DNA from 4 places in the Lelliottia sp. JS-SCA-14 genome. Region 2 is predicted to be linked to each of the others. Evidence: predicted binding sites of a transcription regulator. Region 2 holds the regulator's gene; each other region holds the start of a gene.
The links. Region 2 encodes CRP, which controls carbon source genes, mostly activating them, when cyclic AMP is high. Its sites were predicted from a motif close to ATGTGANNNNNNTCACAT; they were not measured.

Region 1 (7,799 bases), 1.1 Mb from region 2:
ACTTCCACGGTGCCGACGACGATATGGGTGGTGTCAGCCAGCGCAATTAGCCAGGTCATCAGGATAATCACCACGATTTTGGCCGCACCGGCAGAGGGGAACATCCACACCATAGTGGCTATGATCCAGCCAGAGATAATGGCGTTAGAGAACATCTCCAGCGGGGTGTTCTTCATGATGTCCATCCCGATTTTGACGAACGCATCGCGGGTCGGCTCATCAAAGATCGGCATGTATTCGAACGCCCAGGCGGCGACGCCCGTGCCGATGAGGTTCCCCAGCAGCACCACGCTCCACAGGCGCATCAGCAGCCCGAAATTGCCCCAGGTCGGGGTTTGCATGACGGGCAGCACCGCCGTCACGGTGTTTTCCGTAAACAGCTGCTGGCGCGCCATAATGACGATCACGAAGCCAAAGGTGTAGCCCAGGTTCTCAATCAGAAATCCGCCAGGCACGCCTTCCAGCTGGACGTGAAAAATCCCTTTCGCCAGCAGTGAGGCCCCCATCGACAGCCCGGCGGCAATGGCTGACCAGAGCAGGGCCATCGCATCGCGCTCGAGCTCTTTTTCGCCGTCCTGGCGGATGTATTCGTGGATCGCCATCGCCCGGGAGGGGAGACGGTCTTCGTCGACTTCTATTTTGCCTCCGTGCTGTTTCTCATCGCTTTCCACTTCCAGTTCATCGGTGTGTTTATCAATTTTTTCTGCGTGTAGTTCGTCCATCGGGCACGTCTCGCTGCGTTGTCATAACAGTAATCGTAGCGGTTTTCCGGACATTGCCCGTGGGGATGCTCTTATTTTCCCTGGAATGGCAATAAACGTGATACATCACATTCAGACACAAGATAAAATTACCGACGAAAAGAAAGGTAAAGCCAGGCTATGCTGAGATCAGAGTGATGGCAGATGACTGCCCGTCATTGTGTGCGTGGACATCCAGAAACGTGCTGTTACAATCACTTGCACGATAATCAGCGGAGCGTCAGGCGCTTCGTAACGGATGGCAGTCAACGATAGCCATACTAACAGGGAGAAATATATGAAACTTCGGCTGTCGGCGCTTGCGCTGGGCACCACGCTGCTCGTGGGCTGTGCCAGCTCGGGCGAGCAAACGGGGCGCTCCGATCCTTTAGAAGGATTCAACCGATCCATGTATAGCTTTAACTACAACGTGCTGGACCCGTACGTGGTCCGCCCGGTAGCTGTGGCATGGCGTGATTACGTTCCGCAACCTGCTCGCAATGGTCTGAGCAACTTCACCAGTAACCTGGAAGAGCCTGCCGTCATGGTGAACTTCTTCCTGCAGGGCGACCCGTATCAGGGGATGGTGCATTTCACCCGCTTCTTCCTGAACAGCCTGTTAGGGATGGGTGGCTTTATCGACGTGGCGGGAATGGCGAATCCGAAGTTGCAGCGTGAACAGCCGCACCGCTTCGGTAGTACGCTGGGTAATTATGGCGTGGGTTATGGCCCGTATATGCATCTGCCATTCTACGGCAGCTTTACCGTCCGTGATGACGGGGGTGACATGGTCGATACCCTTTATCCGGTGCTGTCGTGGCTGACCTGGCCGCTGTCGATCGGTAAATGGACCGTCGAAGGGATTGAGACGCGTGCTCAGCTGCTGGATTCAGACGGCCTGCTGCGTCAGTCTTCCGACCCGTACATTATGGTCCGCGAAGCTTACTTCCAGAATCATGACTTCATCGCCAACGGCGGCAAGCTGAAACCGGAAGACAATCCGAACGCCAAAGCTATCGAGAATGAGCTTTCTGAGATAGATAAAGAATAAAAGAAAAAGGTGAGCAAATGCTCACCTTTTTTAATGACGACGCGATTAGAACGCGTAGTTGAAGTTAGTACCGAACAGCCAGGCTTTACCTTCAGATTTGAAGGTGTACGCCGCAGGGCCTTCGCCTTCGGTGAAGCTGACGTTCTGGCCGTGCATGTAAGATGCACCCACGTCGACAGACGCATCGTCGTTAAACGCATAAGTCATACCGGCGCTCAGCCACAGACGGTCCTGATCCGGAATAGAAATGGAGCGTTTGTCAGCCGGAACCGGGCTGTCATCGAACGCGATACCGGTACGGAAGGTCCAGTTCTTGTCGTAGTAGTAGGTGGTACCCAGCGCGATACGATAAGCATCTTTGAAGCTTTCATCTTTATAGAACAGCGTCTGGCCGTCGTTGCCGGTCGCTTTCAGCTCCTGGAACTGGCTCCAGCTGGTGTAAGTCAGGCTGTAGTGGATAGCCCACTGTGGCGCAACGCGGTTATAACCAGACACTTCCCACATCTCAGGCAGGTTCAGCGTCAGCGCGCCGTTCTGCGTTCTGCCGCCGGTGCCTGCTGGCAGACCGGTCAGACCCATGCTGGCAAAGATGTTGCTCAGGTTCGGGTCAATGGAGCTTTTATAGTCGCCGTCGAAGTCAATTTTCACTTCTGAACGGTAGGTAAAGCCCCAGCGGTTGTTTTTGTCCAGTTCATACAGGATACCGGCGTTCCAGCCGAAGCCCCACTCGTCGCCTTTCAGGTACGCGATCTGATCGTCCGGAGAGTTGATACCATCCAGCATGGAGGGAGGCACCATACCTTGCAGCTGACCCGCCAGCAGTGGGCCGAGTGAACCCGCATAGCGCTCGATTTTCGCTTTCGCGTAGACCGCATCGAAGCCCACACCGAAGCTCCAGTTACTGTCGAGACGATACGCGCCGCTCAGGTTCAGGTTGATGGTCTGCAGGTCAGTTTTGCCGCCGTAAATACCGGCCGCGTAGTTGTCGTTAAATTCTGTTGCCAGACCGTAGTTGGAGGTCACAGACGCACCCCAACCGAACTGGTCGTTGATTGGCATAACAAAGTGCATGTTAGGCACCCACGCCACTGGCGCGATGTTGTCCTGGTTAGCACTCTGTCCGGTTAAATTGGATTTTCCGGTAACGTTCACATCCGGGTCGATATAAACGGCACCCATAGAGAAGGTAGGGCGATCAAACATAGTGATCAGCGCCGGGTTACGGCTCACGTTGCCTGCGTCATCGGCAATAGCGCCTTCCCCGGAATATGCACGGCCAAGGCCAGAGGAAGAAAATTCGTTAAGCTGGAAGCCCGCGGACCAGGCGGACGTTGATACGATTGCCACTGCGACTGCCAGCGCAGTCTTTTTGAACAGGGTTTTCTGGCTCATGACCATAACCTCATTGAGTTATTTTTATGCAATATATGTTACATAGAGTAACAGGAGCGCGAAGTGTAGGGTCTGTGGTAACACTTAGAAATCAGACCAGTGGCGAGAGTATAGGTCGGACCAGATGGGATGTTGCAAGTTTGTTTCTGAAGTTTTTCAAAGATGTTTTTTGAAACGAGATCCAGGTGGCAAAAATGCGACCACCGGCACTCACCATAAAGGGTGATTTTTGCGTTAGATCATTTTTTAGTGTGATAACGGTCACTTATCCCCGTTTGCGCCATTAACGGCTGGAGAGACCTTCAGCCAGGGCGTAAAATATCAGCAACGTATTTATCTCGCGCCGTGCGCGAAAACGCAGAGGAACTTGAGCTATGAGTAAATGCAGTGCTGATGAAACCCCGGTTTGCTGCTGTATGGATGTCGGTACCATCATGGATAACACCGATTGCACCGCGTCTTACAGCCGTGTATTTAGCAAACGTTCGGATGCTGAAGAGACCCTGACCGCGTTGACCAAACGCGCGCGCGACGTGGAATCCGATCCGTGTGAAATCAAATCTTCCCTCACAGAAGTGGACGGTGGCGTGAAGCTCGACATCGATTTCGTTTTTGCGTGTGAAGCTGAAACACTGATCTTCCAGCTCGGGTTGCGTTAATTTTTCCGTAAATATGCCGGGGGGCGGCTTCGCCTTACCCGGCCTACGAAATTGTAGGTCGGGTTAGCGAAGCGCCACCCGACAAAAAACACCTCAAATGCCCCTGCCTGCGCAGGGGCATTTTCTTTTCTTCTCTGTGTCTTACCTCGCAATTTTTCGCTTCCCCGATTGGCTCAATGTAAAAATATGGTTAAAACTGTTATCAGGTCAGACCACTTTGCGCATCAGGTTATTTACAGGGGACTGTTATGAGTCAGGCATTACCGCTCGTCACCCGTCAGGGTGATCGCATTGCCATTGTCAGTGGATTGCGTACTCCGTTTGCACGTCAGGCGACGGCATTTCACGGAATACCGGCTGTCGATCTGGGGAAAATGGTAGTGGGGGAGATGCTGGCACGCAGCGAAATACCCCCTGAGGTCATTGAACAGCTGGTCTTTGGGCAGGTGGTTCAGATGCCTGAAGCGCCCAACATCGCCCGCGAAATTGTGCTCGGCACCGGAATGAACGTCCATACGGACGCCTACAGCGTCAGCCGTGCCTGTGCGACCAGCTTCCAGGCCGTCGCTAACGTGGCGGAAAGCCTGATCACCGGCACCATTCGCGCGGGCATTGCGGGCGGGGCCGATTCTTCGTCTGTTCTGCCGATTGGCGTCAGCAAAAAGCTGGCCCGCGTGCTGGTGGACGTCAACAAAGCCCGCACCATGGGGCAGCGTCTCAAACTCTTTTCTCGTCTTCGCCTGCGCGATCTCGCGCCCGTCCCACCTGCGGTTGCGGAATACTCCACCGGCCTGCGGATGGGCGACACCGCGGAGCAGATGGCGAAAACCTATGGCATTACCCGTGAGCAGCAGGATGCCCTGGCCCATCGCTCCCATCAGCGCGCGGCGCTGGCGTGGTCAGAGGGCAAACTTGCCGACGAAGTCATGACGGCCTATATCCCGCCGTTCCGTGAGCCTCTCGCCGAAGATAACAACATTCGTGGCAATTCGACGCTGGCGGATTATGCAAAATTACGCCCGGCGTTTGACCGCAAACACGGCACCGTCACGGCGGCGAACAGCACGCCTCTGACCGACGGCGCGGCGGCGGTGATCCTGATGACCGAGTCCCGCGCCAAAGAGCTGGGGCTGGTCCCGCTGGGCTATCTGCGCAGCTACGCCTTCACCGCCATCGACGTCTGGCAGGACATGCTGCTCGGTCCGGCGTGGTCCACGCCGCTGGCGCTCGAACGCGCTGGATTAACGATGGCCGATTTAACACTGATCGACATGCATGAAGCCTTTGCGGCACAAACGCTGGCTAACCTGCAGCTGCTAGGTAGCGAACGCTTTGCCCGCGATGTACTGGGCCGCGCCCATGCCACCGGAGAGGTGGATGAGAGCAAATTTAACGTGCTGGGCGGCTCCATCGCCTACGGCCACCCGTTTGCCGCCACCGGCGCACGCATGATTACGCAAACGCTACACGAACTTCGCCGTCGCGGCGGCGGTTTTGGTCTGGTCACCGCCTGTGCGGCGGGCGGCCTGGGTGCGGCGATGGTTCTGGAGGCTGAATAATGGAAACGACTTCCGCTTTTGACCTGAAGGTCCGTCTGGATAATATTGCCGTCGTCACCATCGACGTACCGGGCGAGAAGATGAATACCCTGAAAGCCGAGTTCGGCGTTCAGGTGCGCGCGATCCTCAAGCAGATCCGCGAAAACAAAGAGATTCGCGGGCTGATTTTTATCTCCGCCAAGCCCGATAATTTTATCGCCGGTGCCGATATCAACATGATCGCCCGCGCCAGCAGTGCGCAGGAGGCGGAGCAGCTTGCCCGTCAGGGACAACAGATCATGGCGGAGATCCACGCCTTGCCGATCCCGGCGATCGCCGCGATCCACGGCGCTTGTCTCGGCGGCGGCCTGGAGCTGGCGCTGGCGTGTCACAGCCGTATCTGTACGGATGATGCGAAAACCGTCCTCGGTCTGCCGGAAGTGCAGCTGGGGCTGTTACCCGGCTCGGGTGGAACCCAGCGATTGCCGCGCCTGATTGGCGTAAGTACCGCGCTGGAGATGATTTTGACCGGTAAACAGCTTCGCCCTCGTCAGGCATTAAAGGCCGGGCTGGTGGATGAAGTGGTTCCTCATTCCATTCTGCTGGAAGCGGCCGTTGAGCTGGCGTTAAAAGGGCGTCAGGCCAGTCGACACCTGCCGGTCCGCGAGCGGGTTCTCGCGGGGCCGCTCGGGCGCGCTTTGCTCTTTAATATAGTCGGAAAAAAAACCGAACAAAAGACCAAAGGCAACTACCCGGCGACCAGGCGCATTCTTGAGGTGATTGAAACCGGTCTGTCGCAGGGGAGCAGCAGCGGCTATGCGGCGGAAGCTAAAGCCTTTGGTGAGCTGGCGATGACGCCTCAGTCGAAGTCGCTGCGCAGCATCTTCTTCGCCAGCACCGACGTGAAAAAAGATCCCGGAAGCGAGGCCTCACCGGCACCTCTCAACTCTGTTGGTGTGCTGGGCGGGGGATTGATGGGCGGCGGCATCGCTTTTGTCACGGCCAGCAAAGGCAAATTGCCTGTGCGAATCAAAGACATCAATCCGAAAGGCATTAACCACGCTCTGCAATACAGCTGGCAGCTCCTTGATCAAAAGGTCAAACGCCGCCATATCAAAGCCAGTGAGCGCGACAGAGAGCTGGCGCTGATTTCAGGGACCACCGACTACAGCGGTTTTCAGCATCGCGATGTGGTGATTGAAGCTGTGTTTGAAGATTTGGCGCTGAAACAGCAGATGGTCGCCGAAGTTGAACAGCACTGCGCGCCGCACACCATTTTTGCCTCGAATACCTCGTCACTGCCGATTGGTGATATTGCGGCCAAAGCCGCGCGGCCTGAGCAGGTCATCGGTCTGCACTTCTTTAGTCCAGTGGAAAAAATGCCGCTGGTGGAGGTCATTCCGCATGCGTCAACCAGCGCACAAACGGTGGCTACGGTAGTCAAGCTGGCTAAACGGCAGGGCAAAACGCCGATTGTGGTGGCGGACAAAGCCGGGTTTTACGTCAACCGGATCCTTGCGCCTTATATCAACGAGGCGATGCGCCTCCTGACCGAAGGCGAGAAAATCGATCATATCGACGAAGCCTTAGTGAAGTTTGGTTTTCCGGTGGGGCCAATCCAACTTTTGGATGAGGTTGGAATAGACACAGGCACTAAAATTATACCTGTGCTGGAAGCTGCTTATGGAGAACGTTTTAGCCCACCTGCAAACATTGTTTCTGTGATCTTGAACGACGATCGCAAAGGCAGAAAAAATGGACGTGGCTTCTATCTTTACGCAGTTAAAGGGCGTAAAAGCAAGAAACAGGTCGACCCCTCGGTTTATGGGCTTATTCAGGCTTCCGGCCAGGGGAAACTATCAGCGCAGCAGTGCGCTGAGCGCTGCGTCATGATGATGCTCAACGAAGCGGCTCGCTGTTATGACGAGCAGGTCGTTAAAAGTGCGCGAGACGGCGATATTGGCGCCGTGTTTGGCATCGGTTTTCCACCTTTCCTGGGTGGCCCGTTCCGCTATATGGATAGTCTGGGCGCGGGTGAAGTGGTGGCAATATTGCAGCGTCTGGCATCGCTTTATGGTCCACGGTTTAGCCCGTGCGAACCTTTAGTGCGGATGGCAGAAAATAACCTGCACTTTTGGCCGACAGAGGAAACTGACCTCGTAACTTAAGGTCCAACAAGAGTATATCCAGTGGTGAATGAACCTGTTTTGGCGAATTTGTAAACAGATATTGACTATACTTACGCCATTAAGGTAAAAAACAGCGTTTCATTCATCAGATGGATCAGGCACAATGCCCGGCCATCGGGTTTTCTACCTTTTAGCTGTTTTCGCGGGTAGTCAACGCCGGTGATCCTGGTTAACAAAAGCGGTGCAATATGCAAGTTTTTATCATGCGTCACGGCGACGCGGCACTCGAT
Region 2 (7,799 bases):
TTTATCACTCCGGCGAAACCGAAGATGGCACCTGGTTTTTACACTGGCTGAAGAACAGCTACGGCAGCGTGCCGACCGCCGCCGTCGGCTATTCCCTCGGCGGAAACATGCTCGCCTGCCTGCTGGCCAAAGAGAGCGACACGGTTCCACTGGATGCGGCGGTGATCGTCTCCGCGCCCTTTATGCTCGAGCAGTGCAGCTATCATATGGAAAAAGGCTTTTCGCGGGTCTATCAGCGCTATCTGCTGAACCTGCTCAAAGCCAACGCCGCGCGTAAGCTGAAGGCCTATCCGGATACCCTGCCGATCAGCCTGCAACAGCTGAAGCGAATGCGTCGCCTGCGCGAGTTTGACGATATGATCACCTCGAAGATCCACGGCTTTGCCGACGCGATCGACTACTATCGTCAGTGTAGCGCCATGCCGCTGCTAAACCAGATCACCAAACCGACGCTGATCATCCATGCGAAGGACGATCCCTTTATGGATCATCACTCCATTCCAGCGCCGGAACATCTGCCGGCGAACGTGCAGTATCAACTGACGGAACACGGCGGCCACGTCGGCTTTATCACCGGCACCTTGCGCCGCCCGAAAATGTGGCTGGAATCGCGCATCCCTGACTGGTTAACCCCATTTCTGGAGAGAGTAAAATGATGATTCCCTGGCAGGATCTGGCTCCCGAAACGCTGGATAGCCTGATTGAAAGCTTTGTATTACGCGAAGGCACCGATTATGGTGAACATGAGCGTTCGCTCGAACAAAAGGTCGCCGATGTCAAACGGCAGCTACAAAGCGGCGAGGTGTTGCTGGTGTGGTCTGAACTGCACGAAACGGTCAACATCATGCCGCGCAATCAGTTTCGCGGTTGATTGTTCCATCTTTCCATTCAGGGAGTTGCTATGTCCGCCAGACATCCGGTTATTGCCGTTACGGGTTCGAGTGGTGCGGGAACCACCACCACCAGCCTCGCTTTTCGCAAGATCTTCGCGCAGCTCAACCTGCGCGCGGCCGAGGTGGAGGGCGATAGCTTTCATCGCTTCACCCGTCCTGAAATGGACATGGCTATCCGCAAGGCCCGCGATTTAGGCAAGCACATCAGTTACTTCGGGCCAGACGCCAACGACTTTGGCCTGCTGGAACAAACCTTTCAGGACTACGGCCACACGGGCAAAGGCCAGTCGCGCAAATACCTGCACACCTACGATGAAGCGGTACCCTGGAATCAGGTGCCAGGCACATTCACTCCGTGGCAGCCCCTGCCGGAGCCGACTGACGTGCTGTTTTACGAAGGATTGCACGGCGGCGTGGTGACGCCGCAGCATGACGTGGCGCGCCACGTGGATCTGCTGGTCGGCGTGGTGCCGATTGTCAATCTGGAGTGGATTCAAAAGCTGACCCGCGACATGAGCGAGCGCGGCCATTCGCGCGAAGCGGTGATGGATTCGGTGGTGCGTTCGATGGAGGATTACATTAACTTCCTGACGCCGCAGTTTTCCCGCACCCACATCAACTTCCAGCGCGTTCCAACAGTCGACACCTCTAACCCGTTTGCAGCGAAAACCATTCCTTCACTGGATGAAAGCTTTGTGGTGATCCATTTCCGTAACCTGGAAGGCATTGATTACCCGTGGCTGCTGGCGATGCTGCAGGGCTCATTCATTTCGCATATCAATACGCTGGTGGTACCGGGCGGGAAGATGGGGCTGGCGATGGAGTTGATCATGATGCCGTTGGTGCAGCGGTTGATGGAAGGCAAGAAGATCGCCTGAGGTTTGTTGCCGGATGGCGCTGCGCTTATCCGGCCTACGTTCATGCTTTTGTAGGCCCGGTAAGCGTAGCGCCACCGGGCTTTGTTTTAAGCGTCAATCACTTCATACGAATGCGTAATCTTCACCGCTTTTTCCAGCATCAGCGCCACAGAGCAGTACTTCTCCGCAGACAGATCCACCGCGCGGGACACGGCGGCATCTTTCAGCTCTTTTCCGGTGACGATAAAATGCAGATTGATATGCGTAAACAGACGCGGCGCTTCTTCGCGACGCTCTGAGGTCAGCTTCACTTCGCAGTCGGTCACATCGTGACGGCCTTTTTGCAGAATCGACACCACGTCAATCGCGCTGCACCCGCCAGCCGCCATCAGCACCACTTCCATCGGGCTTGGCGCTTTATCTCCGGAGTTACCGTCCATCAAAATCTGGTGCCCTGAAGCGGATTCGCCAAGGAACGTTAAACCTTCAACCCATTTCACACGCGCTTGCATTTTTATTAACTCCGAAGTTGCATTTTTATGAACAGATTACGCGTGCGTTACAATTCTCGCAACGGAAGGCGACCTGCATCATGCTGAAGCGAGACACCAGGAGACACGCGGCTAAAGCTATGCTAAAACAGTCTCGATGCTACAGTAATACATTGACGTTACACATGTATGCAGAGGACATCAAACTTTACTGGCTGCGAACAGTGCGACAGCCACTTCCCAGGTACGGGTAAGAATTCGATTGCAACCCCAGAGTCAGGATGCGATTTTGACTCTGAGACAGCTTATAACAGAGGATAACAGCGCATGGTGCTTGGCAAACCGCAAACAGACCCGACTCTCGAATGGTTCTTGTCTCATTGCCACATTCATAAGTACCCATCGAAGAGCACGCTGATTCACCAGGGTGAAAAAGCGGAAACGTTGTATTACATCGTCAAAGGCTCGGTGGCAGTGCTGATCAAAGATGAAGAAGGGAAAGAGATGATCCTTTCTTATCTGAACCAGGGCGATTTCATCGGTGAACTGGGCCTGTTTGAAGAAGGCCAGGAACGTAGCGCCTGGGTGCGTGCGAAAACCGCGTGTGAAGTCGCTGAGATCTCCTACAAGAAATTCCGTCAGCTGATCCAGGTGAACCCGGACATCCTGATGCGCCTTTCTTCGCAGATGGCTCGCCGCCTGCAGGTCACTTCCGAGAAAGTGGGCAACCTCGCTTTCCTGGACGTCACCGGTCGCATCGCGCAGACGCTGCTGAACCTGGCGAAACAACCTGACGCCATGACCCACCCGGACGGTATGCAAATTAAAATTACCCGTCAGGAAATTGGTCAGATCGTGGGCTGTTCTCGCGAAACCGTAGGTCGTATCCTGAAAATGCTGGAAGATCAAAACCTGATCTCCGCTCACGGTAAAACTATCGTGGTCTACGGGACCCGTTAATTCCGCAAAATTCGGCGTGCCATCGCAAGATGTCACGCCGTTTTTGTCTCTGACGACTATGTGGCGCAGGCTGATTTATCACCCGGAAGTTAACTACGCACTACGTCAAACTCTGGTGTTATGTCTTCCCGTGGCCGTTGGTTTGATCCTCGGTCATCTGCAACAGGGGCTGCTGTTCTCTCTCGTCCCCGCCTGCTGCAACATTGCCGGTCTCGATACTCCCCACAAACGCTTTTTCAAACGTCTGATTATCGGCGGCTGCCTGTTTGCCGGATGCAGCCTCGCCGTGCAGCTGCTGCTGGCGCGCGATATCCCGCTGCCGCTCATTCTGACCGTGCTGGCGATGACGCTGGGCGTCACGGCGGAGATCAGCGCGCTTCACGCCCGCCTGCTGCCCGCATCGCTCATTGCCGCCATTTTCACGCTGAGTCTCGCCGGAAATATGCCCGTCTGGGAGCCGCTGCTGATCTATGCCGCCGGCACGCTGTGGTACGGGCTGTTTAACTGGTTCTGGTTCTGGATGTGGCGAGAGCAGCCGCTGCGCGAATCCCTGAGCCTGCTCTACGTCCAGCTCGCCGAATATTGCGAAGCTAAATACACCCTGCTGACGCAGCACACTGACCCCGAAAAGTCCCTGCCACCGCTGCTGTCGCGCCAGCAAAAAGTGGTCGATCTCATCAGCCAGTGTTATCAGCAGCTGCACATGCTGGCGGCCAATAAAAATCATGAATACAAACGCCTGCTGCGCGTCTTCCAGGTCGGGCTGGATCTGCAGGAGCATATCTCCGTCAGCCTGCATCACCCGCAGGAGGTGCAAAAGCTGGTGGAACGCAGCCACGCCGAGGCGGTGATCCGCTGGAATGCCCAGACGGTCGCGACTCGCCTGCGCGTGCTGGCGGACGATATTCTGTATCACCGCTACCCGACGCGCTTTACCATGGATAAGCAGCTGGGAGCGCTGGAGAAAATCGCGCGCCAGCACCCGGATAACCCGGTCGGACAGTTCTGCGCATGGCACTTTAGCCGCATCGCGCGCGTGCTGCGCACCCAGCGTCCGCTCTACTCCCGCGACCTGATGGCCGATAAGCAAAAACGTCTGCCGCTGCTGCCCGCGCTGAAAAGCTATCTGTCGCTGAAATCCTCCGCCCTGCGCAACGCCGCGCGCATCAGCGTCATGCTCAGCGTGGCGAGCCTGATGGGCGTCGCGCTGCACTTACCGAAGCCCTACTGGATCCTCATGACCGTGCTGTTTGTCACCCAGAACGGCTATGGCGCCACGCGAGTGCGCATTCTTCACAGGGCGCTCGGGACTTTTGCCGGGTTAGTGATTGCCGGGGTGACGCTGCACTTCCACGTTCCCGACGGCTACACCCTCGCGGGAATGCTGGTGATTACGCTCGTGGGCTATCTGATCATCCGTAAAAACTATGGCTGGGCGATGGTCGGGTTTACGGTGACGGCGGTATATACCCTGCAACTCCTGACCCTGAACGGCGAGCAGTACATTGTCGCGCGGCTGGTGGATACGCTTATTGGCTGTTTGATCGCCTTCGGCGGCATGGTCTGGCTGTGGCCGCAATGGCAAAGCGGCTTGTTACGCCAGAACGCCCACGATGCGCTCGAAGCCGATCAGCAGGCGATTCGTTTGATACTGAGCGACGACCCGAAAGCCTCGCCGCTGGCCTATCAGCGCATGAAGGTCAACCAGGCGCACAACGCCCTGTTTAACTCGCTAAACCAGGCGATGCAGGAGCCGGGCTTTAACTCGCACTATCTGGCGGATATGAAACTGTGGGTGACGCACAGCCAGTTTATCGTCGAGCATATCAACGCCATGACCACGCTGGCGCGCGAGCACACGATGCTGACGCCGGATCTGGCGCAGCGGTATTTGCAGTCGTGTGAAATTGCGTTGCAGCGCTGTCAGCAGCGTCTGGAGTACGACGCGCCGGGAGAATCGGGGGATTCGAACATTCTGGAAGCGCCAGAGACGCTGACCCATGGGCCGATGAGCACCCTCGAGCAGCATTTGCAGCGGGTATTAGGGCATTTGAACACCATGCACACCATTTCGTCGGTGGCATGGCGTCAGCGTCCGCATCACGGGATTTGGTTGACGCGGATTTTGCGGCGCAAAGAGTCGTGAGTTTTGCCGGGTGGCGGCTTCGCCTTACCCGGCCTACAAAACCTGAACGATCTTCTTCACTGCACTCGCAAAGCGATTCATGCCGTCGTCGATATCCTGGCTCTCCACCACCAGCGACGGCGCAAAGCGCATCACGTCTGGCCCCGCATTGAGCACCATCACCCCTTCGTGCGCGGCGGCGTGGAGGAAATCACGCGCGCGGCCTTTGTACTGCGGTTTCAGCTCCGCGCCAACCAGCAGCCCCATGCCACGAATATCGCTGAACACATCATACTGAGCGTCGATCTGCTGAAGATGCTGCACAAACTGCTCGCGCTTCGCGCTCACACCGTTCAGCACTTCAGGGGTATTGATAATATCAAACGCCGCCCCAGCGATAGCGCACGCCAGGGGGTTGCCGCCGTAGGTGGAGCCATGCGAACCGACGTGGAAGGCCGATGCGATCTCCTGCGTGGTCAACACTGCGCTGACAGGGAAACCGCCGCCAAGCGCTTTGGCGCTGGTGAGAATGTCCGGCGTCACGCCGTAGTGCATATAGGCGAACAGATCGCCGGTACGCCCCATGCCGCTCTGCACTTCATCAAACACCAGCAGCGCCTGATGCTCGTCGCACAGCTCGCGCAGGCCTTTCAGGAACTCCGGCGTCGCGGCCATTACGCCGCCCTCGCCCTGGATTGGCTCAACCACCACCGCGCAGGTGTGATCGTCCATCACCGCTTTCACGGCATGCAGATCGTTAAACGGCACGTGGATGATATCAGCCGGTTTTGGGCCAAAGCCGTCGGAATACTTCGGCTGCCCGCCCACGGAAACGGTGAAAAGCGAACGACCGTGGAAGGCGTTATGGAAGGCGATGATTTTGGTTTTGTACGGACTGTGACGCGTGGAGGCGTAGTAGCGCGCCAGTTTGAAAGCCGTTTCATTGGCTTCGGTGCCGGAGTTCATGAACAGCACGCGCTCGGCAAAGGTGGCATCAATGATCTTACGGCCCAGGCGGAGAGCCGGTTCGTTAGTGAACACGTTGCTGGTGTGCCACAGGGTTTCACCCTGGGTTTTCAGGGCTTCCACCAGCGCCGGATGACAGTGCCCCAGCGCCGTCACCGCAATCCCGCCCGCGAAATCAACGTACTCTTTGCCCTGTTGATCCCAAACCCGACTGCCTCTCCCTTTCACCGGGATAAACTCCGCCGGTGCATAAATCGGCAGAATCACTTCATCGAATGTTGCGCGCGTAATTGCAGGTTGTTCAGTTGCCATGTCATGCCCGTCCGTTTTATGTCACAGTTCGCGTGAAAATATAATCACAAAATATGCATAAAAAATCACAGCAAGGCAATAAAAATTCAGCGATGGAGGAAATTGGCCAGAAGTTCGTGGCCCTGCTCGCTCAGAATGCTCTCCGGGTGGAACTGCACCCCTTCGAGATCCCACTCGCGGTGGCGAATGCCCATGATCTGTTGGGTGTCGCTCCAGGCGGTGACTTCAAAACAGTCGGGAAGCGTAGGCGGGTCGATGACCAGCGAGTGATAGCGGGTGACCGTCAGCGGATTATTCAGCCCGCGAAACACGCCGGTTCCGGTGTGGGTCACCGGCGAGGTTTTGCCGTGCATCACCCGTTCGGCACGGACGATGGTCGCCCCGAACACCTGAGCGATCGCCTGATGCCCCAGACAGACGCCGAGGATCGGCAGTTTGCCGGCGTAGTGGCGGATGACATCCAGCGAAATGCCCGACTCGTCGGGCGTGCAGGGTCCCGGTGAAATGACGATTTTCTGCGGGGCCAGCGCGTCGATATCAGCCAGCGTAATGTCGTCGTTGCGCCGGACGATCACCTCTGCCCCCAGTTCACAAAAGTACTGGTAAAGGTTCCAGGTAAAGGAATCGTAGTTATCAATCAGCAGGATCATGGCGGCTCCGGGACAAAAATAGCCGCCCTATTCTACTCAGTTTCCCGCGCTTCGCTCACTACTTTGGCAAAGATGGCGGTGAGCGCGGTCAAATCGCCCATCGCCCCGCTCTGGTTAGCCGCCGCCCATTCGTCCGGGTCGATGCCTCGCCAGCTCAGCTGATAGCCCGCGTGGATCGCCAGTTGCTCAAAGAAGACGCGCTGGGCGATGCCGTTGCCAATCCGGAACGGGTGCAGGACGTTGATCTCACAGTAGTAGTGGCTGAGGCGGGCAATGAACTCCTCACGATCGAGACCCACCAGGTAGCCTTCTTCTTCCAGATCCTGCATCAGGGCGTTGCCCTCTTTTTCGATGTAGCCGAAGTGGCAAAAACGGGTGTCGCCCTGGTAAATATCGACCTCACGAATTGCTCCGGCCCAGCTGAAAATATCCTGATACAGGTGGCGGTGAATGGCGCAGAGATGCGGCAAACCGCGCGCCGGAGGGCCGAGAGGCAGCGTGGCGGCACGTAGCGCCGTCAGTTCGTAAGAGGCCTGCGCCAGTCG
Region 3 (7,799 bases), 2.2 Mb from region 2:
TCTGGATGGCGGTGATGGTCAGCGCGGGTATTGTGGGCCAGTGGCCGATTGGTAAGCTGGCCGATAAATTTGGCCGTTTGCTGGTGCTGCGCGTGCAGGTTTTTGTGGTGATCATGGGCTGTCTGGCGATGCTCGGCAGTGCGGCGATGGCCCCTGCGCTGTTTATCCTCGGTGCGGCGGGCTTTACGCTCTATCCGGTGGCGATGGCCTGGGCCTGTGAGAAAGTAGAGCACCATCAGCTGGTGGCAATGAACCAGGCGCTGCTGTTGAGCTACACCATCGGCAGCCTGCTGGGCCCGACGTTTACCGCGATGCTGATGCAAAGCTATTCCGATAATCTGCTGTTTATCATGATCGCCAGCGTGTCGTTTATCTATCTCCTGATGCTGCTGCGCAAAGCGGGCGAGCATCCGACGCCAGTGGCACACGCCTGATACAAAAAAGCCCGGTGCAGATGCCCGGGCTATTGTTTTAGTACATCACCTTGTGACCGTACTGTTCGAGAATACCTTTCACGCGTTCCATCGTCTCTTTCTTCGGCGGCTTCACGCCGTCGAGCTTGTACTCTTCGCCCATCGCCACCCATTTGTGTTTGCCCAGCTCGTGGTAGGGCAGGAGCTCGATTTTCTCGACGTTGCCCATGTCGCGGGTGAATTCACCGAGGCGATGCGCAGAGTCGTCATCGTCTGACCAGCCCGGAACAACCACATAGCGGATCCAGACGTTAATATTTTTGTTGGCCAGGTAGCGGCAAAATTCCAGCGTACGATGGTTCGACACACCGACCAGGTTCTGGTGGATTTCGTCGTTCATCTGTTTCAGATCGAGCATTACCAGATCCGTCACTTCCAGCAGTTCATCAATCACCGGGTCGTAGCGACGCACAAAGCCGTTGGTGTCGAGGCAGGTGTGGATGCCTTCTTTGCGACAGGCGCGGAACCAGTCACGAACAAATTCGGCCTGCAGGATGGCCTCGCCGCCTGACGCCGTGACGCCGCCGCCGGACGCATTCATAAAGTGGCGATAGGTCACCACTTCTTTCATGAGCTCTTCAACGGTGACCTCTTTGCCGCCGTGTGTATCCCAGGTGTCGCGGTTGTGACAGTACAGGCAGCGCATCAGGCAGCCCTGGAAGAAGGTGATAAAGCGGATGCCTGGGCCATCGACAGTGCCACAGGATTCAAAGGAGTGAATGCGACCAATAGTTGACATTGCGGTGATATCTCCAGATTCGGCCCGTCCGGGGCCTGTTTATGTGCATAGCTCATCGGCTATGTCGAGTCTGTTTTGGCTGTTATCCATTAAGTATATAGACAGCGGCCAAAAGAGACTGGTTTGGAGAAGGTGTTAAAAAGGCCCCACTGATGTGGAGCCTTTATTGTACGCTTTTTACTGCGTGATTTCAGTCAATTCCAGTTAGATGGATTGAGTGAAAGTACGGGTGATAACATCCTGCTGCTGTTCTTTAGTCAGGGAGTTAAAACGTACTGCGTAGCCAGATACGCGGATGGTCAGCTGCGGATATTTTTCCGGGTTTTCCATCGCGTCGAGCAGCATTTCACGGTTCATCACGTTCACGTTCAAGTGCTGACCACCTTCGATAGAAGATTCGTGATGGAAGTAACCGTCCATCAGACCTGCCAGGTTGGTTTTACGCACTTCGTCGTCTTTACCCAGCGCATTTGGAACGATAGAGAAGGTATAAGAAATACCATCTTTCGCGTAAGCAAACGGCAGTTTAGCAACGGAGGTCAGAGAGGCAACAGCACCTTTCTGGTCACGACCGTGCATTGGGTTAGCACCTGGACCGAATGGCGCGCCAGCACGACGACCGTCTGGGGTGTTACCGGTTTTCTTACCGTACACAACGTTAGAAGTGATGGTCAGAACAGATTGAGTCGGGATAGCGTTGCGGTAGGTAGTCAGTTTCTGAATTTTCTTCATGAAACGTTCAACCAGGTCAACGGCCATGTCATCTACGCGAGAGTCGTTGTTACCAAACTGCGGGTATTCGCCTTCGATTTCGAAGTCAGTCGCCAGACCATCTTCGTCACGAATTGGTTTAACTTTCGCATATTTGATTGCAGACAGGGAGTCAGCTGCAACGGACAGACCTGCGATACCACATGCCATGGTGCGAACCACGTCACGGTCGTGCAGAGCCATCAGAGACGCTTCGTAGCTGTACTTGTCGTGCATGTAGTGGATGATGTTCAGGGCGGTGACATACTGCTTAGCCAGCCAGTCCATGAAGTGATCCATACGATCCATGACTTCGTCGAAGTTCAGAACGTCGCCTTTGATTGGTTCAGATTTAGGACCAACCTGGATTTTCAGTTTTTCGTCCACGCCGCCGTTGATTGCATACAGCATGGTTTTCGCGAGGTTAGCACGCGCACCGAAGAACTGCATTTGCTTACCAACAACCATTGGGCTTACGCAGCAAGCGATAGCGTAGTCGTCGTTGTTGAAGTCAGGACGCATCAGGTCATCGTTCTCGTACTGCAGAGAAGAGGTATCGATGGAGACTTTAGCCGCGAATTTCTTGAAGTTCAGAGGCAGTTTTTCAGACCACAGAACAGTGATGTTCGGTTCCGGAGACGGGCCCATGGTGTACAGGGTGTTCAGGAAACGGAAGCTGTTTTTGGTTACCAGAGTACGGCCGTCAACGCCCATACCGCCGATAGATTCAGTGGCCCAGATTGGGTCACCGGAGAACAGCTCATCGTATTCTGGGGTACGCAGGAAGCGAACCATACGCAGTTTCATGACCAGGTGGTCAATCATTTCCTGTGCGTCTTGCTCGGTGATTTTGCCTGCTTTGATGTCACGTTCGATGTAAGCATCCAGGAAGGTGGATACGCGACCGAAGGACATTGCTGCGCCGTTCTGAGATTTAACCGCGGCCAGGTAGCCGAAGTAAGTCCACTGGATAGCTTCCTGAGCGTTGGTTGCCGGACCAGAGATATCGCAGCCATATTTAGCGGCCATTTCTTTGATCTGACCCAGCGCACGGTGCTGTTCAGAGATCTCTTCGCGCAGACGGATAGTCGCTTCCAGGTTTACGCCGTTTTCCAGGTCAGACTGCAGGGACAGGAACTGTGCGTATTTGTCTTTCAGCAGGAAGTCGATACCGTACAGAGCAACACGACGGTAGTCACCGATGATACGGCCACGGCCATACGCATCTGGCAGACCGGTCAGAACACCGGATTTACGGCAGTTCAGGATGTCTTTGGTGTAAACGTCAAACACGCCCTGGTTGTGAGTTTTGCGGTATTCGCTGAAGATTTTTTTCAGCATTGGGTCCAGTTCGCGATCGTACGCTTTGCAGGAACCTTCAACCATTTTGATGCCACCGAACGGAATGATCGCACGTTTCAGTGGTTTTTCAGTCTGCAGACCAACGATTTTCTCAAGCGCTTTGTTGATGTAGCCAGCGTCGTGAGAAGTGATGGTAGAGGCAACGGAAGTATCGAAGTCAACTGGCGCGTGAGTGCGGTTTTCCAGTTTGACGCCTTCCATTACATTGTCCCACAGCTTGGTTGTTGCGTCAGTTGCACCAGCCAGGAAAGACTCGTCGCCTTCATATGGGGTATAGTTTTTCTGAATGAAGTCGCGTACGTTGACTTCTTTCTGCCAGTCACCTTTCGCAAAACCTTCCCAGGCTGTGGCTAACTTTTCATTAAGCTCGGACATGTGATACCTACCTTCTTAAGTGGATTTTTCTTTACTGCCTGAGAAACCATCAATGATGATTGTCGCCACGCAGGTAAATGACCCAGTATGTCAACCCAACCAGCAGACCCCCACCGATAATGTTCCCAATAGTGACAGGGATCAGGTTATCTGTGATGAAGTTCATAATAGTCAGGTGAGAGAAACTTTCCGGGGTTGAACCAACAGCAGTCCAAAACTCCGGGCTCGCAAAGTTACGGATTACAATACCCATCGGGATCATAAACATGTTTGCGATACTGTGCTCAAAGCCGCTGGCAACGAACATCGCAACCGGCAGAACCATAATCATGGCTTTGTCCATCAGGCTGCGGCCAGAGTAGCTCATCCAGACGGCCAGGCAGACCATCAGGTTTGCGAGGATGCCGAGAGCGACGGCTTCGATAAAGGTGTGATGCATTTTGTGGTCAGCGGTTTGCAGGACGTTCAGTCCCCAGCCACCGTTGGCGGTCATATACTCGCCAGATAACCACATCAGCAGAACAAAGAGTAAACAGCCAATCAGGTTGCCAACGTAGACATTAATCCAGTTGCGCGCCAGCTGACCCCAGGTGATTCTTCCGCTCGCTTTAGCCACCACGATAAGTACCGTTGAGGTAAAGAGGTCGGCGCCGCAGATGACGCACAGAATCAAGCCCAGTGAGAAACAGATACCGCCAATCAGTTTCGCAATACCGAAAGGCATCGCAGCAGTACCGGTGGTAGCAGTGATGTAGAAGACGAAAGCGATGGAGATGAACACACCAGCGGTGATCGCCAGATAGAACGTCGTCATCGGGTGCTTCGTTGCTTTATAGACACCCGCTTCTTCGGCAACTTTGGCCATCGCAGCTGGGAGTATTAGATCAAAAGGGTTGTCAGCTTTCACACTAACTCTCTCTTTATTAAGTCGGCGACGAGATACTAACAAAGCATTATAGAAGAGAAATTGATATAGATCATATCTCGCCTGGCTTATAGGCCCGCAAAGCGCATGGTTTTGCAGCGATTGCGGAGTAAGTTGTTGATTATCCGTATAAAAATAAATTTTAAAAGTTATGAAAAGAGTTGAATAATTTCCTGAAACCTCTCCCAAAGCAGTTAATTAAAATGGAGTAATTACCCTAAAAAGTAACAGCAAAGCCCAGGTAAACATAATTATATTTACCTGTATTTAACTTTATTATTACAATCAATATTCATTGCAAAAGAAATAAAAAAACGGGGCAATGAAATTGCCCCGTAATATAGCCCAGACGCGTGAGTACGCCTACTGCCAGTAGTACTATATGCGCTTATTTTGACCAGTAAGCGGCTTTCGCACGCTGCAGTTTTTCATAAGCTTTCAGCAGCGACTGATGTGCCGGGAAGGCTTTCAGATCTTTATCAACCGCCTGAAGGCCGTAGAACGGCGCTTCACCGCTCAGCGCGGCGCTTGCCGCTTCGACAGCCTCTGCGCCGTACATACGTACGAAGGCATTCAGGTATTGCAGCGGCTGACGATCTTCTTCCTGAGAGAGCAACAGCAGCGTTTGCAGGCAGCGGTAATAATTGGCGCGCTCCGGGCTGAAGACGGACTGGTTGTATTCGATAGTCCATTCCGTCCAGGCCAGGGCCTGATCCAGATCGCCACCGGCCAGGGCCAGCATCGATTTCAGCTCGCCAACACGCAGGGTGTACCAGCCGTTGTCTTTGCCGGTTGCCAGACCCAGCAGCTCACGCACGCGGGTGAGATCGTCGTGGCCTTCGTCGTCCAGTTGGGCGATCAGGTTCAGATAATCCTCTTTGTCCCACTCACTGCCCGGCAGCGCCAGCAGCGTTTCACGCAGATGGCTGCCCATGCTGTTGTTCGCCAGCCACAGATCTTCCGCCGGATAGATGTCGGACATGCCCGGAACGATAATGCGGCACGCATAGACGCTCAGGTGCTCGTAATCCGCGATGTACACTTCTTTATCTTCCGCTTTGAAGATGGCCATCAGCGTGGCGAACTCTTCTTCCGTAGTGCCGGAGAAATTCCAGTCCACGAACGGATAGTCCGCGTCCTGCTTGAACATATCCCAGGAGATCAAACCGCTGGAATCGATGAAGTGGGTTTCGAGGTTGGTGTGTTCGCCCACTTCTTCGTCGTCAAACGTTGGCGGGGTAAAGACGTCGAGATCTTTCAGGCTACGGCCCTGCAGCAGCTCGGTGACGGTACGTTCCAGCGCCACGCCGAAGTCCGGGTGTGCGCCAAACGAAGCGAAGCAGGTGCCGTTCGCCGGGTTAAACAGAACGACGCAGATCACCGGGTATTTGCCACCCAGAGAGCCGTCATAAGCGAAGATTGGGAAACCTTCTGCTTCCAGTTTGGCGATGGATTCCACCACACCCGGATAGCGCGCCAGCACCTCGTTTGGGATCTCCGGCAGGCTGATGGACTCAGCGATAATGCGGTTTTTGATATGACGCTCAAACACCTCAGACAGACCTTGCACGCGGGCTTCGTTGCGGGTGTTACCGGCGGACATGCCGTTGGAGACATACAGGTTGCCGACGATGTTCATCGGGATGTAGACGGTCTGATCGTCAGACTGGCGGGTGAACGGCAGGGCGCAGATGCCACGCTCGTCGTTGCCAGACTGCAGATCCACCAGCATGCCGGCGGTCAGTTCATTATCAGGATCGTAGAACTTGCGCAGACGCGCGTCGAGAATGCCTTCCGGCAGCTCGTCATCTTCCGTCAGCGGGAACCATTTTTCGTTCGGATAGTGCACGAACGGGCCGTTGGCGATGGTATCGCCCAGCCAGAAATCGGCGAAGAAATAGTTGGTGGACAGGCGCTCAAAATACTCACCCAGGGCAGAAGCGAGAGCCGCTTTTTTGGTGGCGCCTTTACCGTTGGTAAAGCACAGCGCACAGTCGGTGTCGCGAATATGCACAGACCAGACGTGAGGAACCGGGTTGAGCCAGGAGGCTTCTTCGATATTAAAACCCAGGTCGGTCAGTTTTTGCTGGAAGCGAGCGATGGAATCTTCCAGTGCGGCGTCTTTGCCGGGGATAAATGTTTGAGTCATGGCGATCACTTTTATCGTACGTAAAGCGCGCAATGATACGGGTTTTGCGTGACAGGCGCTATCTTCGCGAGGAGAACAGCGAAAATAAAAGAGTCAGCTATGCTTATCAACAGTAACTTACTGTTAAGGCAAATAAAAATGAAAGCGTTCGATCTTCACCGGATGGCGTTCGACAAAGTGCCGCTGGAGTTTTTAGGCGAAGTGGCGTTGCGCAGTCTCTATACCTTTATCTTGGTCTTTCTGTTTCTCAAAATCACCGGACGGCGCGGCGTGCGGCAGATGTCGCTGTTCGAGGTGCTGATCATCCTCACCCTCGGTTCTGCGGCGGGTGACGTGGCCTTTTACGACGATGTGCCGATGATTCCGGTGCTGATTGTGTTTGTCACCCTGGGTTTGCTCTATCGCCTGGTGATGTGGCTGATGTCGAAAAGTGAAAAAATCGAGGATCTGCTGGAAGGGAAACCAGTGGTGATTGTCGAAGAGGGCCAATTGGCCTGGGAGAAAGTTCGCAGCGCGAATATGACGGAATTTGAGTTTTTCATGGAGCTGCGCTTAAACAGCGTGGAACAGCTGGGGCAGGTGCGGCTGGCGATCATGGAAACCAACGGGCAGATCAGTGTCTATTACTACGACGATGCGGACGTCAAGCCAGGCCTCTGTATTTTGCCGGATGAATACGTTGAACGATTTACCACCGTTCCCGAAGCAGGGGAGTATGCCTGTCGACGCTGCAGCCATGTGCTTACGATGCAGCCGGGTGATCACCAACTCTGCCCTCGCTGTGCAAATCCAGTATGGACGAAGGTGAGTCGGGCGAAACGCGTCACCTGACAGCCAATTTGTCGGTTTTGTGACAACGTGCTGGCAGATTGTTTTGTGTGACCGGGGGCACATTTTCCTGGGTCTTGGTTTTAGACATTGCGGCGCGTGTCACTGAATGATAAAACCGATATCCACAGTAATAACTTATGAATTTAAGCGTGGTGAGGGTAAATGGCTCAGGTCTTTAATTTCAGTTCAGGTCCG
Region 4 (7,799 bases), 2.2 Mb from region 2:
GGCGTAGTACGCCCAGTCCCAGGCCTGAACGCTGAAGCCTCCCTCAATGACTTTCTGGATATCCGCCTGTTCGCGCTCGGCACGCGCCCTTGCGGCCGGAACAATTCCGCGCATAAATTTCAGCGCCGCATCAGGCGTTTTCGCCATTTGATCGGCGGTGCTCCAGCTGGCGTAGCTGTCGAACCCCAGCAGCTCTGCGCGGCGGGCGCGCAGTTGAGCCAGCCGAATTACGATTTCGCGAGTGTCGTTTTCGTCGCCCTTTTGGGTGCGAATCCAGCCTGCTTTGAACAAATTTTCCCGCGTCTGACGATCGTTGAGCGCCGCCAGCGCCGGTTGTTGCGTGGTATTGAGCAACGGAATCATCCAGCGATCGGCCAGCCCTTTTTCAGCGGCGGCACGCGCGGCAGTCGCAATTTCATCCTCGCTTAAGCCGTCAAGCTGATGAACATCATCCACCACCAGACCGCCCGCTTTGTCGGCGGCCAACAGCCGCTGGTTGAACTGGCTGGTGAGCGACGCCGCTTCGGTGTTTAGCGCTTTGAGCGCCGCTTTTTGTTCATCGGTGAGCTGTGCGCCCGCCAGAATAAAGCGCTGGTGGATCTCTTCCACCAGCCTGCGCGACTCTGCATCCAGCGAAGCGCGCCCTTCCCATACCGCCACCACGCGGGCAAACAGCGTGTTATTGAGCCAGATATCGTTGGACAGCCCCGCCAGCTCGGTGGAGAACGCTTCGTCGAGCTCCTGCAAATAGTCGTTGGTATGCGCGGAGGTCATGGCGAAAAACACGCTGCTGACGCGGGAAAGCATCGCGCCGCTTTTTTCCAGCGCCAGAATGGTATTGGCGAAATCGGGTGCGGCGGCGTTGGCAATAATGGCATCAATATCTGCACGCTTCTGGCGCATCGCTTCGTCAAATGCCGGGCGGTAGTGGCTCTCTTCGATGAGATCGAATCGAGGCGCCTGATAAGGCAGTACACTGACTTCAAAAAACGGATTGGAAACCGACATCGTTGACTCCTGGGCACACAATAATCCTCCCAGAGTAGGACAGGCCGCGGCGGGCTGCAATGCTTCGCATACGTCAGGTAACAAAAGTCGTCTTAACGCACTCCCCACCAGCATGCTATGGTTACACAACACAAAAAGCGTTGAGGAACAGTGAGATGATCGTATTAGTTACCGGGGCAACGGCGGGTTTTGGTGAAAGCATCACGCGTCGCTTCGTCGCCAACGGACATAAAGTGATTGCAACGGGCCGTCGTCAGGAGCGTTTGCAGGAGCTGAAAGATGAGCTCGGCGACAGCATTTTGACCGCGCAGCTCGACGTGCGTAATCGCGCAGCCATTGAAGAGATGCTCGCTAACCTGCCCGCAGAGTGGCGCGCCATTGATATTCTGGTGAACAACGCCGGGCTGGCGCTGGGTCTGGAGCCTGCGCACAAAGCCAGCGTGGAAGACTGGGAAAACATGATCGACACCAACAACAAAGGTCTGGTGTACATGACCCGCGCGGTGCTGCCGGGCATGGTTGAACGTAATCGTGGGCATGTGATCAACATCGGTTCGACCGCCGGAAGCTGGCCTTATGCGGGCGGGAACGTGTACGGGGCGACCAAAGCCTTTGTGCGTCAGTTCAGCCTGAACCTGCGCACCGACCTGCACGGCACGGCGATCCGCGTGACGGATATCGAGCCGGGTCTGGTGGGCGGGACCGAGTTCTCCAACGTGCGTTTCAAAGGTGACGATGCGAAAGCAGGCAAAACCTATGAAAACACCGAGGCCCTGACGCCGGAAGATGTAGCCGAAACCGTCTGGTGGGTCGCGACGCTGCCAAAACGCGTCAACATCAACACCGTGGAAATGATGCCTGTCAGCCAGAGCTTTGCCGGTTTAAGCGTGCATCGCGGCTGATCCTTCCCTGCCCGGCCTGCGGGTCGGGTATGGGATGCCCTGCAAAAGAATGGTAGTATTAGAGCGTTAACTCTTTGAGAAACCACATCCCATGGCCGCCGAATCGCAACTGAACCCAACACAGCCTGTTAATCAGCAAATTTATCGCATTTTACGGCGTGATATCGTTCATTGCCTGATCCCGCCGGGCACCCCGCTCTCTGAAAAAGAGGTTTCGGTTCGCTTCGACGTGTCGCGTCAGCCAGTTCGTGAAGCCTTTATTAAACTGGCCGAAAACGGTCTGATTCAGATCCGCCCCCAGCGCGGCAGCTACGTGAATAAAATTTCCCTCTCGCAGGTGCGCAACGGCTGTTTCGTCCGCCAGGCAATTGAGTGCGCGGTGGTGCGCCGGGCGGCATCGCTGGTTGACGATCATCAGTGCTACCTGCTGGAACAGAATCTCCACCAGCAGCGGATTGCGATTGAGCGTAAGCAGCTGAATGACTTTTTCCAGCTCGACGACGAATTTCACCAGAAGCTGGCGCAAATTGCCGACTGTCAGCTGGCGTGGGACACCATTGAGAATATAAAAGCGACGATGGACCGCGTGCGCTATATGAGCCTCGATCACGTCTCGCCGCCGGAAATGCTGCTGCGTCAACACCACGATATATTCGCCGCGCTGGAAAAACGCGACGGTGACGCCGTCGAAAAGGCGATGACAGTGCATTTGCAGGAAATTGGCGAGTCGGTGCAGCTTATTCGCCAGGAAAATAGCGACTGGTTTTCGGAAGATTAATCATGACCGCATCCCGACTGTATTCCGGGATGCGGTGTTGCAATTAACGTACGACCAAGACCGGTATTTTGGCGTAGCGGATAACGGATTCCGCATTGGAGCCGAGTAAGTGGCTGGATATTCCCGGCGTCTTTGAGCCGATCACAATCACCTCATAATCCTCTTTATTACTGATACTGATAATCTCATCGCGAACATTACCGAAGCGCACTTCGGTGCGAATATTCTCCGGCGCGATATCAAATAACCGTTTTAATTCATTCATCTTTTTCTCTGACTCAGCGACCATATAGGCCTCAAACTTTTTGATGTCAGAGTTGAAACCGCGCAGCAACGAACGGCTGCTGAGCGGCAGGATGTTCAGCAAGGTGATGGTGGCGTTGTCCGCCTTCGCGAGGAACTCGGCGTGGCGCACTGCTTTATCGCTGAGGTTCATTTCAAATACGTCAACAGGCATTAATATTTTCTTGTACATAAGCCCTTCCTTATCCAAATAAAATAATTAGTTATCTGACTTAAGAGTGACATGGCTATTTGAAACAAAGGCTAAACCGTTCACTGGCGGAACTATCAATAAACGAAAACAATTGTCTGTTTTGTCAATTTGCGTCGGCGCGAGTCAGCGCGGATAAAATGCAGACAAAAAAGTGTGACCTTGATCAAAAACAAAAAAATGTTGTCGCAAGAGGCGTATTTATATTCTCCCGTCAGCGGCTGCAAAACAGAGAGCCGTGATGTGTAGAGAAGAGGAGAAATAACCATGATGACTTACGATCGCAACCGCAACGCTATTACCACCGGCAGCCGTGTGATGATTAACGGCACCGGGCACACCGGGATTATCCGCGCTATCCATGCCGAAGGTCTGGATGCCGCGCAGGTTCGCCGCAGCAAAACGGTTGAAGTGGAAGGTTGTGAAGGCAAGTTCGAACCGATTGAACTGATTCGTCTTGGCATGCACTGAGTGTGCAATGACATGCCGCCGCATGCGGCGGCATGATAAGAGATTACTTCTGAGAAAGTACCTGCGCCACGGTCGCCTTCGCGCCCTGCTCCAGCAACATCTTGTACGCGCTCATGACCGCATCCACAAAGCGGGCTTCCAGCGGCAGCTCATTGCCGAAAATCGCCTCGATACCTAATAGCGCTTTCACGCGGCTTTCACCCTCTGCGCTGCCGTTAACCGCCGCCTGAATGGTGGTCAGCAGCGGATCGCAGACTTCGATCGCGTTTCCGCTTTCATCCACGCCGCCGACATAACGCATCCAGCCTGCTACGCCCAGCGCCAGCAGCGGGAAACTGCGCTGATGCGCCAGATGCCAGCGCACAGAATCGAGCATACGTTGCGGTAACTTCTGGCTGCCGTCCATCGCGATTTGCCAGGTGCGATGACGCAGCGCCGGGTTGCTGTAGCGCTCGATGAGCAAATCAGCGTAACGGGCCAGATCAACGCCCTTCACTTTCAGGGTTGGTGCCTGTTCGTTCAGCATTAACGCATGCGCGGCATGACGATAATTCTCGTCTTCCATACAGTCGTTAATGTGCTGATAGCCCGCCAGGTAACCGAGATAGGCGAGGAAAGAGTGGCTGCCGTTGAGCATGCGCAGTTTCATCTCTTCGAACGGGATCACGTCTGCCACCAGTTCGGCACCCGCTTTTTCCCACTCAGGACGCCCGGCGACAAAGTTGTCTTCCACCACCCACTGGCGGAAGGGTTCGCAGGCCACGCCAGCCGGGTCGCGCACGCCGGTGATGTGTTCGATTTTATCCAGCGTTTCGGCGGTAACAGCCGGAACAATACGATCCACCATCGTCGACGGGAACGTTACGTTCGCTTCGATCCAGTCTGCCAGTTCTGCGTTGACGGCGCGGGCATAGGCGCAGGTGACGTTACGCATCACATGGCCGTTCTCCGGCATGTTGTCGCAGGACATCACGCTGAATGCCGGTAAGTCTGCCGCTTTGCGGCGCGCCAGCGCTTCAACCACGACGCCGGGCGCAGATTTTGGCTGGTTGGGGTTTTGCAGATCGGCGGCGATCAGCGGGTGATCGAGCATCAGCTGGCCGGTCGCCGGGGCGTGGCAGTAGCCTTTTTCGGTAATGGTGAGCGAGACAATCGCCACCTGCGGCTCGCACATAGCGGCCAGCACGGTTTCCAGACCATCTACCTGCGCGTGAAGCGCCTTTTTCACGACGCCGACCACGCGTGCGGTCCAGGCGTCGGCAGACATTTCTGCCACGGTGTAGAGGTTATCCTGGGCCTTAAGATCGGCAATCTGCTGTTCGCCGCCGATCAGGTTCACTTCGGTATAGCCCCAGTCGCTGCCGTGTTCAGCCGCGAGGATATCGGTATAAACCGCCTGATGGGCACGGTGGAATGCGCCAAAACCAAGGTGCACGATGCGAGGCACCAGGTTGTTACGGTCGTAGGCAGGAAGTGACGCTTTGGCATTCAACAATTTATTATTCATGAGGAGGCTCATTTTAGTGAGGAGTCGTCGAATCTGAGGAGGTAGACCATCTCACGCAATTGGTATGACATCTTTGATTTCCATCAACTACCATACAAGAAGAGAAGAAAAGGCGGGATCGACCTTCCCGCCCTCTTTAACTTTACAGATTCACCCTGTGGCCCAGAGGCACCGCGGAAACGGCTTTTTCGGCGGCGTCTTCTGCGAGGCTCAGATCGCGGTCGCGCACTTCCGGCATCAGCACGGCTGATACCAGGCCAATGACGGAATAGACCACCATCATCGCCACAATAGGCCACCAGGAACCGGTCATGTTACAGAAAATCCCCGCCAGCACCGGGCCGAAACCGACCGCCACCAGACCACCGGCCTCTTTCGAAATCGCCATCCGGGTAAAGCGATTGCGCGAGCCAAACATCTCCGCCATGGTGATGTTTTCCAGCGCGAACAGCCCCAGCACCGCAAAGTTGTGAATGACGATGATCGACAGCATGATCACGCCTGGGCTGTAGCTTTTATCGACGATAATCGACAGCATCGGGTACGCCAGGATAATGGCGGAGATGTTGAGCAGAATGTACGGCAGACGGCGCCCGACTTTATCCGACAGCCAGCCCAGCAGCGGGATGGAGATAAACCCGAGAATGGAGCTGATCATCAGCGCGTCGGTCGGGATGCTTTTATTAAACAGCAGCGTCTGCACCAGATAGCCCGCCAGGAAGGTCTGGATCAGGCCCGAGTTCCCCGCCTGACCAAAACGCAGCCCCGTCGCCAGCCAGAAGGATTTGCTTTTGAACATCGCGCCGAGCGAGGTTTCTTCCGCCGTCACCACCGGGCTGCTTTCGTCGTTCACCTTCTCAAACACCGGACTCTCTTTGAGGTTCATTCGCAGCCAGATGGCAAAGATCATCACCACCACGCTTGCGAGGAACGGCACGCGCCAGCCCCAGGCCACCAGCTCTTCGCGGTCGAGAGCAAAGAACATCACCGCCCAGATCGCCGTGGCGCTCAGGGTGCCGCAGTTGGTGCCCATCGCCACCAGGGAAGAAATAATGCCGCGTTTCCCCTTCGGCGCGTACTCCGCCAGCATGGTTCCCGCACCGGAAATCTCGGCTCCCGCGCCCAGCCCCTGGATAATACGCAGCGTCACCAGCAGCACCGGGGCAAAAATCCCGATCTGTGCGTAGGTCGGCAGGACGCCAATCAGCGTGGTGCAGATCCCCATCATGGTGATGGTGATAAACAGCACCTTTTTACGCCCAATCCGGTCGCCCATTTTGCCGAAGATAAAGGCCCCGACGATGCGCGCAATATAGCCTGCGCCGTAAGTCCCCATCGCCAGAATCAACGCCATCGCGGCGGACTGCTCCGGGAAGAAGATCTCGTGAAAGACCAGCGCCGCACCCAGCGAATAGAGCTGGAAATCCATGAATTCCAGCGCGGTGCCAAGCCAGCCGGACACCGCTGCTTTCACCAGATCCGACGTCGTTCTTTGAGGTTGTGTCTGAGTCATAATGGCTATCTCTGTGTAGGTAAGATGCGTACCACGTAACCGCGTTTGTTGTTATTGGCCGAACGTGAGCAAGACCTTGCAGCACTGCCGCTGGTCTTTCTCAAACAGTTCGATGGCGTCGGTGACGTGGTGATAGTCAAAAGAGTGAGTGATCAGTTTATCTGGGTCGATCAGCCCCTTTTCCAGCCAGTCGATGACCACCGGGAATTTGTTGGCGTTGAGGCGCGAGGAGAAGATCGACAGCTCTTTGCCGGTGATCCTCTGCTGTGCGACCTGGCTCGGTTCGCTGGAGAAGCCCATCAGCACGATGCGTCCGCCCGGCGACGCGAGGGTAATCGCCTCCTGGAGAATCGTCGGATGACAGGCGGCATCAACGATTAAGGTCGGTTTAATCCCCTTCTCTTCCAGCGCCGCCTGCAGCGACTGTTCTGCGTTGTTGAACGTCCAGTCGGCGCCGCTGCGTTTCGCCATCTCCAGCCGCTCGTCAATCCGGTCGACCACAATCACCTGCTTCACCTTGTAGACGCCTTTCAGCGCCTGAACGGTGACGAGGCCCATTGGCCCCGCGCCGTAGATCAGCGCAATATCCTGGTCGGTCGGCTGCGCGTGTCCGGTGACGTTGGCCGCAATAGTGAAGGGCTCCACCATCACCGCGTGACGGTCGGGAATCGCATCCGGGATCGTCCACGCATTTTTCGCCGGAACGACGGCGTATTCGCTGAACCCGCCGTCACGATGCACGCCCAGCACCACCAGCGAGGTGCAGACGTTGGGTTTGCCGACCGAGCACGGCCAGCAGTGTCCGCAGCTGATCACCGGATCGACGGAGACGCGCTGCCCCAGACGCCCGGCCTCCACGCCTTCACCGAGCGCGTCAATCACGCCGAAGAACTCATGCCCGATGACGCGCGGATATTTGGCGAACGGGTTATGGCCGCGATAGATATGGCTGTCGGAACCGCAGATCCCGGCGAGGCTAATTTTGACCCGCACTTCCCCTGCGGCGGGCGCAGGCAGCGGACGTTCTTCAATCAGCAGCGCGTTCGGTTTTTGAATCACAATACTTTTCATGGTTGCTCCTGGCGGATCTCACTCATTGTTATAGAGAACTTAATCAATCCGGTGTT

Region 1: U9O48_RS15710 (YfcZ/YiiS family protein) is a predicted target of CRP. The motif match lies at 3,433-3,450, and genes of this name have one in related genera.
Region 3: focA (formate transporter FocA) is a predicted target of CRP. The motif match lies at 4,665-4,682, and genes of this name have one in related genera.
Region 4: ydfZ (putative selenium delivery protein YdfZ) is a predicted target of CRP. The motif match lies at 3,336-3,353, and genes of this name have one in related genera.

Annotation. Positions count from the first base shown of each region.
Region 1 covers NZ_CP141606.1:3,363,913-3,371,711, reverse strand. The annotation lists gene U9O48_RS15725 (formate/nitrite transporter family protein) at 1-722, opposite strand, end outside; gene mlaA (phospholipid-binding lipoprotein MlaA) at 1,039-1,791, shown strand; gene fadL (long-chain fatty acid transporter FadL) at 1,837-3,183, opposite strand; gene U9O48_RS15710 (YfcZ/YiiS family protein) at 3,558-3,842, shown strand; gene fadI (acetyl-CoA C-acyltransferase FadI) at 4,091-5,401, shown strand; gene fadJ (fatty acid oxidation complex subunit alpha FadJ) at 5,401-7,548, shown strand; gene sixA (phosphohistidine phosphatase SixA) at 7,758-7,799, shown strand, end outside.
Region 2 covers NZ_CP141606.1:4,441,221-4,449,019, forward strand. The annotation lists gene U9O48_RS20820 (hydrolase) at 1-656, shown strand, start outside; gene U9O48_RS20825 (YheU family protein) at 653-871, shown strand; gene U9O48_RS20830 (phosphoribulokinase) at 902-1,771, shown strand; gene U9O48_RS20835 (OsmC family protein) at 1,858-2,262, opposite strand; gene crp (cAMP-activated global transcriptional regulator CRP) at 2,569-3,201, shown strand; gene U9O48_RS20845 (YccS/YhfK family putative transporter) at 3,260-5,347, shown strand; gene argD (bifunctional acetylornithine/succinyldiaminopimelate transaminase) at 5,381-6,604, opposite strand; gene pabA (aminodeoxychorismate synthase component 2) at 6,691-7,254, opposite strand; gene U9O48_RS20860 (putative adenosine monophosphate-protein transferase Fic) at 7,287-7,799, opposite strand, start outside.
Region 3 covers NZ_CP141606.1:1,714,835-1,722,633, forward strand. The annotation lists gene U9O48_RS08025 (MFS transporter) at 1-434, shown strand, start outside; gene pflA (pyruvate formate lyase 1-activating protein) at 472-1,212, opposite strand; gene pflB (formate C-acetyltransferase) at 1,417-3,699, opposite strand; gene focA (formate transporter FocA) at 3,749-4,606, opposite strand; gene ycaO (30S ribosomal protein S12 methylthiotransferase accessory factor YcaO) at 5,013-6,773, opposite strand; gene U9O48_RS08050 (DUF421 domain-containing protein) at 6,912-7,604, shown strand; gene serC (3-phosphoserine/phosphohydroxythreonine transaminase) at 7,767-7,799, shown strand, end outside.
Region 4 covers NZ_CP141606.1:2,287,249-2,295,047, reverse strand. The annotation lists gene dcp (peptidyl-dipeptidase Dcp) at 1-1,008, opposite strand, end outside; gene ydfG (bifunctional NADP-dependent 3-hydroxy acid dehydrogenase/3-hydroxypropionate dehydrogenase YdfG) at 1,164-1,910, shown strand; gene U9O48_RS10795 (GntR family transcriptional regulator) at 2,002-2,688, shown strand; gene U9O48_RS10790 (universal stress protein) at 2,732-3,163, opposite strand; gene ydfZ (putative selenium delivery protein YdfZ) at 3,449-3,652, shown strand; gene U9O48_RS10780 (fructuronate reductase) at 3,696-5,159, opposite strand; gene U9O48_RS10775 (MFS transporter) at 5,302-6,672, opposite strand; gene U9O48_RS10770 (Zn-dependent oxidoreductase) at 6,724-7,743, opposite strand; gene U9O48_RS10765 (MFS transporter) at 7,783-7,799, opposite strand, start outside.